Regions from separate parts of the Halomonas sp. LS-001 genome, predicted to be linked through region 1. Evidence: predicted binding sites of a transcription regulator. Region 1 holds the regulator's gene; the other holds the start of a gene.

Region 1 (7,447 bases):
GCGTTAAATTTCTGGCCGAGCTACGTGAGCGCCTTGGCTATAGCGATTTAAGCATTGCTCTGGACGCGCTGGAAACCAAAGACATCGCAGGTTTGAAAGCTTTCCTGGTAAGCCGAGGTGAAAGTTTTAGCATATTACGTGACCAGCGGACCTTGTGTGCGGTCAACCAGGTGATGGTGAATGACAGTGCACGGGTTACAGATGACGACGAGGTGGCATTCTTCCCTCCAGTGACAGGCGGTTAACGATGAATATTGCTGTATGTATCCAGACCCGTCCGTTTGACATGGCCTATGCCTACGATGACCTTCTTGAAAACCGTACGGATGTCGGCGCGGTGGTAAGTTTTACCGGCTTGGTTCGTGACTTCAATGAGTCCCCCGATGTGACGGGGTTGACGCTTGAGCATTATCCGGGCATGACGGAAAAAACACTGGAAGATATTGGCGAGCAGGCGTGGCATCGCTGGGCACTTCAGGGGGTGCGGATTATTCATCGTATTGGCTATATGGCACCGGGTGACCCGATTGTTCGCGTGTCGGTTGCTAGTGCTCACCGCCGTGATGCCTTTGAAGCGTGCGACTTCATCATGGACTTTCTGAAAACCCAGGCGCCGTTCTGGAAAAAGGAACATGCGCGAGAAGGTGATTACTGGGTGCGAGAGCGAGCCTCGGATCAAGAGGATGCAACGCGATGGGCGCCGTCCTCAGGCCTCCTGACCCGGTGATGTCGATTCAGGCATTTCTGCAGCCATGATCTGTAAGTGCACCTCAGGAAGATGCTGCATGTGCTCGGCCAGCCAGGCAATCAGGCGCGGCTGTAATGCCTGACGTAACTCTGCCAGTGTATCAGCATGAATGTCGCCAAGCTGCTCATCCAGCCAGTCACTGAAACTGTCCTCATCAAGCGCGCCAGCACCCGCGTTGTCGAGCATCAGCCGACCAATCCGCCACCAACCGGTGTCACTGGCGGTGACCGGCAGCGCCAGATAGAGGCTGCCACGGCGCTTATGCCGACTGGGTGCATCCAGCCCTGGGTGAGGAACCACGCTGTTCTGGCTGACAATGCAAGGTGGTTGAGGATAGCGTCCTTCGTGACGCAGCCCGTTGACATCAAAATGAATCAGATCACCGTTTAATGGCGCTATCGGCGCGGTGATGTTCATTGACTCGGCCAGTTCCTGATGGGCCTGCTGATGACGAGCTTCGCCATGCACCGGCAGTAGATGACGCGGTTTGATCCAGCGGTAAAGCGTGCGCAGTTCTTCTTGAGCCGGGTGCCCGGTGGCATGTAATTCAGGATGATTGAATTCATCAAACAGGGTGATACCCATCTGGGTAAAGCGTTTTTTCAGCCGTTCGATAGGGCGTTCATTACCAGGAATGGTTTTGGCTGAAAAAATAATGTTATCGCCCGGTTCCAGATCGACAAACGGATGACGACGCTGGGCTAAACGCTGGAGAGCGGCGCGTGGCTCTCCCTGGCTGCCGGTGGCAATAATAATCACTTCGTCGGCAGGCAGGTAACCCAGATCATGCGCGGGTACCAGCGGCGGCAGATCATCCAGATATCCCAACCCCTTGGCAACGGTGACCATGCGTTCCATCGAGCGGCCCATCAGGCTGATTCTGCGTCCGCATTGCTGCGCCGCCCGGGCAATCGCAACAATACGGGCTACGTTACTGGCAAAACAGGAAATAACCACGCGACCCTTGCAGGTCGCAATGGCTTTTGCCAACGCTTTTGCCACATCGCCTTCACTGCCTGAATGGCCTGGCATGGGCGCGTTGGTGGAGTCGCCCACCACCAGATCCAGAGGGGCCAGGGCGCGAAACTGGCTGGCATCGACCGGTTTGCCCACCAATGGCTGGGCATCCAGTTTCCAGTCGCCGGTATGTAGAACCCGATAGTCACCCACCTGCATCATTAGCGCACAGCTTTCCGGAATGGAATGTGTTAGCGGAAGGTGGCGGATGGTAAAAGGCCCTGAAGACAGCGCCTCTCCCAGGTCAACGACGATGATTTTGTCAGGGCTGAGGCCGTGTTCGGCGAATTTTAAGCGCAACAGACCTGCAGCCAGAGGAGTGGCATAAATCGGGCATTGCCAGTTCGGCCAGAGCCAGGCCACTGCGCCGATATGATCTTCATGGCCATGGGTAATAAACAGTGCTGCAGGTGTAATATCCAATGCCGTCAGAGTATCAAGGTTGGGAACCTGTAGCGGGGTACCTGGCATGTCCTGACGAATCATCATGCCGCAATCTACCGCGATCCAATGGTCCTCGTAACCGTATAGAGTGAAGTTCATACCGACTTCACCGCATCCTCCTAGTGGTAGTAGCTTCAGAGGAGGACGACGACGGGGACGAATGTGTACGCGCGGTGGATGCATCGTGAGTGAAAAGCCTTGAAAGTAAGACCTTTACTATACGGGATTGAAGGGGGCTGCCACAATCATCGTCGCGATCTGACGCAATTTCTGATCGTGATCAGAGAGAATACATCCGTTACACTTAATGTCTTCCATTTGGCATATTCAGCGGAAACGCGATTCCCGATATTTTGATGTGTTGCTATCGTTACGCTGCTGTTGTCAGGCTAGAATTACTTCAAGAGTCCTTTTTATGTCCCGATACTATCGTTTAGTGGTTTCCTGCCCCGACCAGGTGGGCATTGTGGCGCGTGTGGCCAATTTTATCGCTCAGCAGGGGGGCTCAATTACGGAAGCGAGTCAGCACTCGGACCTTGAGACGGGTCGATTTTTCATGCGTTATGAAATTCTCGCTGATTCGCTGGCGATTGGGCTGGAGGCGTTTCGTGAAGCGTTTCGCCCCGTTGCGGATGATTTCAAAATGCAGTGGGCGCTGACCGATACCGCGCAACGCCCTAAAGTCGTACTCATGGTCTCCAAGGAGTCACATTGCCTGGTAGACCTGCTTTATCGTTGGCAGGCAGGGGAGCTTGCGTGTGAAATCGTTGGGGTGCTATCCAATCATGATGATTTACGCTCACTCACAGAGTGGTACGGCATTCCCTATCATCACATTCCCGTTGATCCTGACGACAAACAGCCCGCATTCGCTGCTGTTGAGTCACATATAGAAGCCTTGCAGGCAGACTGTGTGGTACTGGCCCGTTACATGCAGATTCTGCCGCCTGCCTTATGCCAGCGTTACCGTGGCCGGGTGATTAATATTCATCATAGCTTTCTGCCTTCCTTTGCCGGGGCAAAGCCTTACCATCAGGCCTATGAAAGAGGCGTCAAGCTGACCGGGGCGACCTGTCATTATGTGACCGAAGAACTCGATGCTGGCCCTATTATTGAGCAGGATATTCATCGTGTAACGCATTGTCATACGCCGACAGATCTGGTCCGCTTCGGGCGTGATGTTGAAAAGTCGGTACTTGCTCGCGGGGTTCGCTGGCACCTTGAAGACCGTGTGATTATTCATGGTAACAAGACGGTGGTGTTCAGCTAACGTTGAGGATCACAGAGCGTGGTTTAATATCATAGTGCGTGGTTTCATATCATAGTGCGTGATTTTATCGATACCATTGAGGTGGCTTTATGTCCTTTGCTGAAAGCGTCCTGGCACCCTGGGCGCTAGTGCTTTCTGCAGTGATGTCCTCGGCGATGCTGATATGGGTTGTCATGTTAAAGCCCTGGAAGCCTTTGATGAATGACACAGCACTGCAGCACCGCTGGCTGGCGGCGACACTGGCCGTTGTGCTGATGTGGCAGCTGCGTGCACAAGCCGTGGATTGGTTAACACTGCATCTGGTGTTTACCGTACTGATGACAATTGTGTTCAAAGCACCACTGGCGCTTTTAAGCAATCTCATGATCAATGTGGCAATGGTCGTGATTGGACGCAATGAGTGGCCATTACTAGGCGCAAATGTGCTTGTCACAGGTATTGTGCCTGCACTGACGACGGTGTTGATATGGCGTTTTGTAGACCGCAGACTTCCTGATAACCTGATGGTTTTTCTGTTTGCTTGCGGATTTTTCGGCTCTGCGTTGGCAACGCTGGCAGGAGGGCTGGTAGCCGTTGGGATGATCGTTGTGGCGGGAACTGAACCAGAAGCGGTTTATCTGGCTCAGGAGTATGCGCGTTTTCTGCCGTTGCTGATGCCGTCAGAAGCATTTATTACCGGTATGCTACTGAGTGTTCTGTTGGTCTATCACCCTGATTGGGTGGCCACCTTTAATGACCACCGATACATCGACATGCAGTAAGCAGAATGGATGATGAGAGCAGGTCAGGTGATGTTTAACCAAGTGCCTGACCGTTACCGCCACGAATAACGCCCACTCCCACGCCTTCGATTTCGAGAGGCTGTGAACGTAAGTCAACGCTGATGGGAGAGAAATCTTCATTTTCTGCCAGAAGCTGTACCAGGTGCCCGTCACGTTTAAAACGTTTCACGGTGACTTCATCCTCCAGCCGGGCCACGACAATCTGCCCATCGCGTACATGCTCTGTGCGGTGAACCGCCAGCAGGTCACCTTCCAGAATGCCAGCATCTTTCATGGATAGGCCGCGTACTCGCAGGAGGTAGTCAGCTTTTGGCGTAAAGTATTCGGCGGGCAGAGGGCAGTAACGATCAATGTGCTCAGCGGCCAGAATCGGGCTGCCAGCGGCAACTTCCCCAATGATGGGTAAGCCGGATGACATGTTTTCTACCGGTGAGGTTTCCGGTGTCGCTGTTGTTATATCGACACCTTCCTGAGCGGGCAGGCGGATGCCCCGGGAAGTATTACGGATAATGCGAATGACTTTCTTACGCTCAAGTGCCCGAAGATGCTCTTCCGCTGCATTCGGCGAGCGAAATCCCAGCGCTTTGGCAATCTCAGCGCGAGTCGGCGGATAGCCGTATTCACCCATGGTCTTAACGATAAAGTCGTAAACATTTTGCTGACGTGCTGTTAAAGGCCGAGACATAATACGCTCCCACCTGATCTTGTTGGTTAATGAAATAAAAAACAGACAAATGCTGGCAGCGTGATTACGACAGGTGTCTGAGACGGATGTGTCATGCGTTAACCAGCATTTATGAATAAAAAAATTTAATAAAGCATGTGTTTAAGTATACAGTATGTGTCTCTATCCAGTACAGGCTGAACGTTAAATTTTGTGTAGTGATACCAAGCATTTGCGTGTTGGCAAGTCAATAAGCCATGCGGTGGCATAAAATGTTTGTAAGTATTTGTGTAACAAACGTTGAGCACCTTTGACCCATGACGTAATATCAGGCGTTGTTTTAAACATCTGTTCTCTGGAGCGTCCATGGCTCAGCCTGACACAGTGACACGCATTCTCGACACCGCTGAAGTACTATTTGCAGAGCGGGGCTTTGCGGAAACGTCGCTGCGCAATATCACCAGTAAAGCCAAAGTTAATCTGGCAGCGGTCAATTACCATTTTGGCTCTAAGAAAGCGCTGATTCAGTCAGTGTTTTCCCGTTATCTCGATCCTTTCAGCGAACGTTTTCATAGCGCTCTGGATGAACTTGAAGTGCAATACAAAGGCCAGGTGATTCCTCTTGAAGTGTTATTGGAAACCATGGCTGAAACGGTATTGTCGGTTCCTGCTGAACGCAACAGTCTCAAGGTGTTCATGCGCCTTCTGGGCCTGGCTTACAGTCAGGCCCAAGGGCATCTGCGTCATTTTATCCAGGCGCAATATGGCGATGTCTTTACGCGCTTTACGGAGCTGATTCGTCAAGCAACTCCCGATCTGCCTGATGCGGAGCGCTTCTGGCGATTGCACTTTATGCTGGGCACGGTGACGTTTACTTTTTCGGGTCTGGATGCACTGAAAGATATCGCTCAGAAAGATTATCAGGAGCATATTTCCGTGCGCGACCTGGTGCGTCGTTTGCGCCCGGTCGTGGTGGCTGGCATGAATGCACCCTTGCCTGAAAGGCTCGAAAAGAATGACCAGAAGGATGAACAGGGTAAGGATGGACAGAGCAAGGGGTCTCATGTACACGCCGTCGTTAGCTGATCTTCCGCCTGACACGGGGCACTGGGTTGAAATTGATATTCAACAGCAAACGTTGACGTTGTGGCAGGGGCGCGAAGCGGGCTTTTCTTGTCTGGTGTCAACCGGTAAAGCCGGGGCAGGTCAGCAGGAGGGAAGTGGCAAAACGCCATTAGGCTGGCATTACGTTCGTGCGGCCATTGGCGCCGAGGCACCCATGGATGGCGTATTTCGTGGCCGCCGCTGGACCGGTGAAGTTTATACGCCGGCACTGGGCGAACAGAACCCAGACAGAGACTGGATCCTGACACGTATCTTGTGGCTCTGTGGTCTTGAGCGTGGCTTTAACCGGGGAGGGGATGTCGATGCCCAGCGGCGGTTTATCTACCTGCATGGAACGCCGCCGTCGGAACCGATGGGACAGCCAATGTCTCATGGCTGTATTCGGCTCAAGCGTGATGACCTGCTGCATGTATTTGCGTCTGCCGTGCCGGGAACACCGGTATGGATTCATCTATAAGGTGTGACTGCCTTACGTTACTTACTGATTATCAATTCTTTGACATCAGCCGATGTGACAATGCCGTTTTGATGGTTTCGTTGCATGTTGACGCCGATTGACTAGAATTGCTGTCTATTTTTCAGGATGCTTTGTCATGACACACCCCGTTGGCTCGGTCATGCTTGACCTCGAAGGAACGTCGTTAACGCCTGATGAGAGCCGCCTTTTGAAAGCCTCTGCTGTCGGTGGCGTTATCCTGTTCGCGCGTAATATTCAAAGTGCCACCCAGGTGCGGGCGTTGTGTGATGCCATTCGCCGGATACGCCCTGAATTACTGATTGCTGTGGATCAGGAAGGTGGTCGCGTTCAGCGCATTAAGGAAGGCGTCACCCGTTTGCCACCCATGGCCATGCTCGGTCAGCGTTATCAGTCTGACCCGGCAGAGGGCGTTGCGCTGGCGCGGGATACTGGCTGGTTACTTGGCATGGAAATGGCAGCCTGTGGGCTTGATATTACGTTTGCGCCGGTGCTGGATGTTGATGGCGGTACTTCCTGCGTGATTGGTGACCGCAGCTTTGGTAACGACCCGCAGCAAGTGGCTGACCTCGGGCAGGCGATGATCCAAGGCTTGCATGATGCCGGTATGGCGGCAGTGGGTAAGCACTTTCCTGGGCACGGCAGCGTGGCAGAAGACTCGCATGTTGCGCTACCGGTCGATGAGCGGCCTTTAAGTGCGATCAAAGCGCATGATCTGGTTCCGTTTAAGCAGCTTGCCAAAATGCTCGATGGCGTCATGCCAGCCCATGTCATATACAGCGCTTTTGACCATCGCCCAGCAGGTTTTTCACGCTCCTGGTTGGGTATGTTGCGCGAATCACTCGGCTTTAAGGGCTGTATTTTCTCTGATGATCTAAGCATGGCAGGTGCACATGAGGCAGGTCCACCTGCCCAGCGAGCC
Region 2 (7,447 bases), 1.3 Mb from region 1:
CGCCGTTGCCATATCCGTCAGGCGATTGGTTTCACCACTCATGGCCGAGACTACGACAACTATCTGATGCCCTTGATCTCGAAAACCTTTTACCTTTTCCGCCACTGCCTTGATGCGCTCGACAGAGCCCACCGAGGTACCGCCGAACTTCTGAACGTAAAGTGCCATATAGGTTTTTTTCCTGTTGCGTTCGGAAATGAAGGGTTAAGTGTTAAAAAATATGTACACCCATAACTATAAAGGCCGGTAACGCTGATGTCACCGGCCTTGAAATCAACGAAGCTTTGTTTCCAACCAGTTGGAAACACTCTGTAAAGCATCCGGCAAGGCATCTGGCTGACTGCCTCCCGCCTGGGCCATATCCGCACGGCCACCGCCTTTACCGCCGACCTGTGAAGCCACATGATTGACCAGCTCACCCGCTTTAATGCGATCTGTCAGGTCTTGGGTAACGCCAACAATAAGGCTGACCTTGGAGGCCTCTTTATCCGCAACCCCCAGAACAATGACACCGGAGCCCATCTTGTTTTTGAGCTGATCCATGACATTGCGCAGCTCCTTACCTGCCACGCCTTCCAGCTGGGTAGCAACCAGTTTGACGCCCTGGATATCCTGCGCCTGATCCAGCATATCGCTGCCTGCTGCGCTGGCCAGTTTCGCCTTGAGCTGCTCTAACTCTTTTTCCAGTTGGCGATTACGCTCAACCAGTGACTCAACACGAGATTCCACCTGCTCCGGCTTAGCCTTAATGCGTTCGCCAATGCGATTGACGCGAGCTTCCTGCTGATAGAAATACTGCAACGCGTTTTCGCCCGTAATCGCTTCAATACGCCGGACACCGGACGCAATACCGACTTCCGAAACAACGTGGCAACAGCCGATATCACCGCTGCGCGCCACATGCGTACCACCACACAGCTCAATGGAAAAATCATCGGCGCCAATGGTCAGCACTCGCACATCATCCGCGTACTTGGCTTCAAACAGCGCGGCAGCCCCTTTCGCCTTGGCTTCATCCAGGCTCATCTGTTCGGTTTTCGTCGGCGCGTTGGCCAAAACCTGTTCGTTGACCAGACGCTCGACTTCCTTGAGCTGTTCGCGGGTCAAAGGCTCAAAGTGGCTAAAGTCAAAACGCAGGCGCTCAGCCGTTACCAATGAACCTTTCTGCTGAACGTGCTCGCCAAGCACCATGCGTAACGCCTTGTGCAGCAGATGCGTTGCCGAATGGTTACGAACCGTGGCGGCACGCAGCGACGCATCGACTTGCGGTTTTACATGACTACCCACATTAAGCGCGCCTTCCACCATGATCCCATGATGCAGGTGATGACCACGCTGCTTCTGGGTATCTGTCACCTGAAAACGCCCGCCGTCGACATGCAGATACCCGCTGTCGCCCACCTGACCGCCGGATTCGGCGTAAAACGGTGTGCGATCAAGCACAACAACCCCTTTCTGATCGACCTCCAGGGTCGACCGCTCATTGCCACTGTCATCCAGAATGGCGGTCACGGTGGCATCATCGCTCAGCTGTTCGTAACCCGTAAACGTGGTTTCACCCTCAAGCGAAATCGAGGCACTGTAATCCGCGCCGAACTGACTGGCTGCCCGTGCCCGCTCACGCTGAGCTTCCAGCTCACGCTGAAAACCGTCTTCATCAAGAGTGACACCGCGCTCACGGCAAACATCAGCGGTCAGGTCGTAAGGAAAACCATAGGTATCATAAAGTTTGAACACCGTCGCACCGGACAGCACCTTGCCATCCAGCTCTTCCAACGCCGTTTCCAAAAGCCCCATACCATGGTCCAGGGTACGCGCGAACTGCTCTTCTTCCTTGAGCAGAATGCGGGCAATCTGCTCTTTCGCTTTGCGTAGTTCCGGGTAGGCCCCGCCCATTTCCGCGTCCAGCGCTTCCACCAGGGTGTGGAAAAATGGCTCACTGGCGCCAAGTTTATGGCCGTGGCGTACCGCACGACGAATAATCCGCCGCAGTACATAGCCTCGGCCTTCATTGGACGGCAGCACGCCATCGGTAATCAGAAACGCACAGGAGCGAATGTGATCGGCGATCACGCGTAACGAAGGTGTCGTGGTATCCGCATGCCCAGTCGCCGCAGCTGACGCCTTAAGAAGGTTCTGGAACAAGTCAATTTCATAGTTGGAATGGACACCCTGCATGACAGCCGCCACGCGCTCGAGCCCCATACCGGTATCAATCGACGGTTTTGGCAGTGGGTTCAGCGTGCCCTCGGCATCCCGGTCAAACTGCATGAAGACCAGGTTCCAGATTTCGATATAGCGGTCGCCGTCTTCTTCCGGGCTTCCGGGAGGCCCACCCCAAACGTCAGGGCCGTGATCAAAAAAGATTTCCGAGCTTGGGCCACAGGGGCCGGTATCTCCCATTTGCCAGAAATTATCCTCATCCAGCTTGGAGAAGCGTGTCGGGTCGATACCAACTTCATCTTTCCAGATGCGTTCGGCCTCGTCATCACTGATATGCACGGTCACCCAGAGTTTTTCCTTGGGCAGGCCCAGGGTCTGAGTCAGAAAATTCCATGCAAAGCTAATTGCCTCACGCTTGAAATAATCGCCGAAGCTGAAATTCCCCATCATCTCGAAAAACGTATGATGGCGAGCGGTATAACCCACATTATCCAGATCGTTGTGCTTGCCCCCGGCACGCACACAGCGCTGCGCTGAGACAGCACGCACGTAAGGCCTCGGGTCATGCCCAAGGAACACATCCTTGAACGGCACCATGCCTGCATTGGTGAACAGCAACGTCGGGTCGTTCCCCGGCACCAGCGAGCTGGATGCCACCGGGGTATGCCCGTGCTGTTCAAAGTAATCAAGAAAGGCCTGTCTGATTTCTGCGCTTTTCATAGGGTATCCGTAAACAAGAAGGCGTGATGCCCCAGGGCGCTTTAGCCGCTACCCGACGGGGTCGCAAAGGCGACATTATAGCGTAGTTGTCAAACGACTAAAGCCGCAGAGAAGGAGAAGACGCTGAAAATAGTATAAGAAGCCGCTAACAAAGTACGAAAAGAACGGCTCAAAGCGCCTGCAGGCACCGCTTACAGACAGGAGAGTGCATAGCGAATCTGTTCGAAATCAAAGCCACGGCCAAGTAAAAAGCGCTCACGTTTGGCACGCTCTTTAGGGCTTTCCCCCGCAGAATCAAAGCGCTTCTCCAGCACTTCCCGCGCCAGCTCAAACCAATCCACCGCTTCCTGTTCAACAACATCGGATAGCGCTGCCTGGATGGTAGCGCTATCAACGCCGCGCTGGTGTAGCTCGCTTTCAATGCGGCGTTTGCCCTGGCCACGCAAAATACGCGTACGGATAAAGCTGGCCGCAAAACGGGAATCTGACTGCCACTCCCTGGCGGCCAGATCCTCCAGGCAGGCGTCTATCTCGTCTGGCGGCACCTGCTTGGCGGCCAGCTTTGAGGCCAGCTCGGCGCGGGAATATTCACGCCGCGCCAGCAAGGCAATGGCGATCTCACGGGGGGAACGCTGTGACGTATCAAATGCCATGAAACGGCCCAAACCATTGAGACATGGACGTTACAGCAAGTCGTCGCTGTTGGGTTCGAAAGCGGCGGCATCTTCCTGCGCGGCTTTCTTGCCTTTTTTAGCGCTGGTTGTTTCTTTATCCGCGCCTTCTTCTTTATTTTTATCTTTAGGCTCAGGTTGCGCTAAAAGCTGCCCGCGGATCTGGCTTTCGATTTCTTCCATGGTATCCGGGTTATCTTCCAGATACTGGGCCGCATTGGCTTTACCCTGACCAATCTTTTTGCCTTTATAGCTGTACCAGGCTCCGGCCTTGTCGACCAGGCTACACTGAACACCCAGGTCAATCACCTCACCGGCATGATAAATCCCCTTGCCGTAGAGAATCTGAAATTCGGCCTGCCTGAACGGCGGCGCTATCTTGTTTTTGACGACCTTGACGCGAGTTTCGTTACCGGTGACTTCATCGCCCGACTTGACCGACCCCGTGCGGCGAATATCCAGACGCACACTGGCGTAGAATTTCAGCGCGTTACCGCCGGTAGTGGTTTCCGGGCTACCGAACATCACGCCGATTTTCATGCGAATCTGGTTGATGAACACCACCAGGCAGTTGGCGTTTTTGATATTGCCGGTAATTTTGCGCAGCGCCTGAGACATCAAGCGCGCCTGCAGGCCAACGTGGGAGTCACCCATCTCGCCTTCGATTTCCGCCCGTGGTGTCAGTGCGGCTACCGAGTCAATCACAATGACGTCGACACCCCCCGAACGCACCAGCATGTCAGTGATTTCCAGGGCCTGCTCGCCGGTATCCGGCTGAGAAACCAGCAGGTCATCAAGATTAACGCCAAGTTTTTCCGCATAGCTCGGGTCCAGCGCGTGCTCGGCATCAACAAAGGCACAGACTTTGCCCTGTTTTTGTGCCTGGGCGATAACCGATAGTGTCAGGGTAGTTTTACCCGATGACTCCGGGCCAAAAATTTCGCAGACACGCCCGAACGGCAGACCGCCGATACCCAGGGCGATATCCAGCCCCAGAGAGCCTGTCGACACAGACGGCATGACCACGCGCGGGGTGTCCCCCAAACGCATGACAGTGCCTTTACCGAACTGGCGATCGATCTGGCTTAGCGCTGCGTTAAGCGCCTTGGTGCGGTTTTCGTCCTGAGCCATTGATAAAATCCTCAAAAAAATGCTGTATAGTTAGCCAGTAGTATGCCAAAAAACGCGGCATAAGCAAATGCCCTGGCATGGATTACATGCGTTTATTCCCAACGCGAAGGCTGCGCTTTATTCGCCGTATTGATGGCTAATATACACGATCAGGGTCGCAATCCCCTGGCGCACCGTCTGCTCCCTTACGGCATGGCGGTCTCCTGGAAAATGCAGACATTCAGCGTGCTGCTCATTCCTGCTCCCCCAGGCCAGCCAGACCGTGCCGACCGGTTTATCCGGGCTTCCGCCATCCGGGCCTGCCACGCCGCTCACTGCCACGGCGAGATCCGCCCCACTTTCTCTACAGGCACCTGCCACCATCGCCTTGACGACCGCCTCGCTAACCGCTCCGTCATTGGCAAGCAGCGTATCTTCCACGCCCAGAAGTCGCGTTTTAGCGGCATTGGCGTAGGTCACGTAGCCCGTCGAAAAATAGGCAGAACTGCCAGGCACTGCCGTGATGGCACTAGCGATACCGCCACCGGTGCAGGACTCAGCGGTAGTGACTTCAAGCTGATGGCGCTGGCAGAGCTTACCTAAGCGTTGCGCGAGTAGCGTCAAATCAAGATTTTTCAGACTTTCGACGTCTGGTTCCATGCTCACTCCTTCATGTCGATGATGACTTCAGCGTAGAATAACGGCTTTTGCGTGCCCAAAGAATGTGAGGGGCCAAAAGCCGCTAACCCATTCAAGCGTAAAACGTTATTTATGGAACCGCGCGCAAGCCTTTTCAGCTTGCGCCCTGCTTATTTCAGGACGCTCATGGCCACTACCAGCCCGGCAAATACGCCGATGATTGCACAATACCTGAATATCAAACGTGAACACCCCGAGGTTCTCCTGTTTTACCGCATGGGGGACTTTTACGAGCTGTTTTTCGACGATGCCAAACGGGCCGCCGCGTTACTCGATATTACGCTAACCCAGCGTGGCCAATCCGGCGGACAGCCAATCCCGATGGCGGGCGTTCCCTTTCATAGCGCAGAAGGCTATTTGGCACGCCTGGTCAGCTCGGGGGAATCCGTTGCCATCTGCGAACAGATCGGCGACCCCGCCACCAGCAAAGGCCCGGTAGAGCGCCGGGTGGTTCGTATCGTAACGCCTGGCACCCTGCATGATGAAGCCCTGCTGGATGCGCGACGCGATAATGTTCTGGCGGCGATTGCGCCTCATCAGGCCAAGTGGGGCCTTGCCTGGCTGGAGCTTTCCAGTGGTCGCTTCAGCCTGCTTGAGGTCGATAGCGATGAAGAAATGCTCGCCGAGCTGACTCGCCTCTCGCCAGCGGAACTGCTGGTACCGGAGAACCTGACGCTGCCTGAGCCGCTGTCATCACTGCGCGGCCTGCGCCGTCAGGGTGAGTGGCTGTATGACCTGGATAGCGCCACCCGCAGCCTTTGCGACCAGTTTGAAGTGCAGGACCTGCGAGGGTTTGGCTGCGCCCACCTGACCACAGCGCTGGTGGCGGCTGGGGTACTGGTTGACTATGCACGCGATACCCAGCGCTCCCGCCTGCCCCATGTCACGTCTATCAGTGTTGAAAATCGTGATGATGCCGTGGTGATCGACGCCGCCAGTCGGCGCAACCTCGAAATTGACACCAATCTGGGCGGTGGCAGCGAAAACACCCTGGCCAGCGTACTGGATACCTGTGCGACAGCAATGGGCTCGCGGCTGCTCAAACGCTGGCTTAACCGCCCGCTGCGCCAGCGCGATATAGTCAACAACCGTCAGGCGGGCGTTGCCCTGCTACAGGTAGAGGTAGCCTACGAAGCTTTGCGTGAGACCCTGAACGCGGTCGGCGATGTTGAACGTATTCTTTCCCGCGTGGCACTCTACAGCGCCCGCCCAAGAGACCTGGCCAGGCTGCGTGATGCATTGGCCACACTACCCCAACTGCGTGAACATTTGAGTGCCATTGAAAACGGCAGCACAATTGATCAACTGCGCGCACACATCCAGCCGTATCCGGAACTTAGCGACACCCTGCAACGCGCGATTATTGAAAACCCGCCGGTGGTAATTCGCGAAGGTGGCGTGATTGCCAAAGGCTTTGATGACACCCTGGATGAACAACGGGGCCTGGCGGAAAATGCCGGCGAGTACCTGGTGGCACTGGAAACCCGTGAACGCGAACGCACAGGACTCAGCCATCTCAAGGTAGGCTATAACCGTGTGCACGGTTACTTTATTGAGCTTCCCCGCGCTCAGGCACAGCAGGCGCCCGCCGATTATATTCGGCGTCAGACGCTGAAAAACGCCGAACGCTTTATCATTCCTGAGCTCAAGGAATTCGAGGATAAGGCCCTATCCGCTAAATCACGCGCATTGAGCCGCGAAAAATGGCTTTACGAACGCCTTCTCGATGACTTAAACGGCCAATTGCATGACCTCCAGGCAACCTCTCGTGCTCTGGCCGAGCTGGACGTGCTATGCGCCTTTGCCGAACGTGCTGACGCCCTGAACTGGGTACGCCCGACTTTGCAGGAAGAAACCGGCATCCGGGTTCATGCCGGGCGACACCCGGTCGTCGAGCAGGTCAGCGAAACGCCTTTTGTTCCCAATGATGTCACCCTTAGCCCCGAGCAGGCCATGTTGATCATTACCGGCCCGAACATGGGGGGTAAATCGACCTATATGCGTCAGACAGCGCTGATCACTCTGCTAGCGCATTGCGGCAGCTTTGTGCCTGCTGATGCAGCGGAAATCGGCCCGGTTGATCG

What was found. The regulator LexA, encoded in region 1, represses DNA repair genes until DNA is damaged. The targets are predictions, from matches to a motif close to TACTGTNTANNTANACAGTA.
Region 2: a site for LexA is predicted at 4,706-4,725, ahead of recA (recombinase RecA). Genes of this name have one in related genera too.

What each region holds. Positions count from the first base shown of each region.
Region 1 covers NZ_CM129816.1:1,585,624-1,593,070, forward strand. The annotation lists gene moaC (cyclic pyranopterin monophosphate synthase MoaC) at 1-245, shown strand, start outside; gene moaE (molybdopterin synthase catalytic subunit MoaE) at 248-727, shown strand; gene ACU6TU_RS07120 (ribonuclease J) at 707-2,308, opposite strand; gene purU (formyltetrahydrofolate deformylase) at 2,625-3,479, shown strand; gene ACU6TU_RS07130 (energy-coupling factor ABC transporter permease) at 3,569-4,240, shown strand; gene lexA (transcriptional repressor LexA) at 4,275-4,946, opposite strand; gene ACU6TU_RS07140 (TetR/AcrR family transcriptional regulator) at 5,292-6,011, shown strand; gene ACU6TU_RS07145 (L,D-transpeptidase family protein) at 5,989-6,507, shown strand; gene nagZ (beta-N-acetylhexosaminidase) at 6,644-7,447, shown strand, end outside.
Region 2 covers NZ_CM129816.1:2,870,902-2,878,348, forward strand. The annotation lists gene ACU6TU_RS12935 (aspartate kinase) at 1-168, opposite strand, end outside; gene alaS (alanine--tRNA ligase) at 274-2,883, opposite strand; gene ACU6TU_RS12945 (regulatory protein RecX) at 3,075-3,536, opposite strand; gene recA (recombinase RecA) at 3,567-4,685, opposite strand; gene ACU6TU_RS12955 (CinA family protein) at 4,803-5,324, opposite strand; gene mutS (DNA mismatch repair protein MutS) at 5,490-7,447, shown strand, end outside.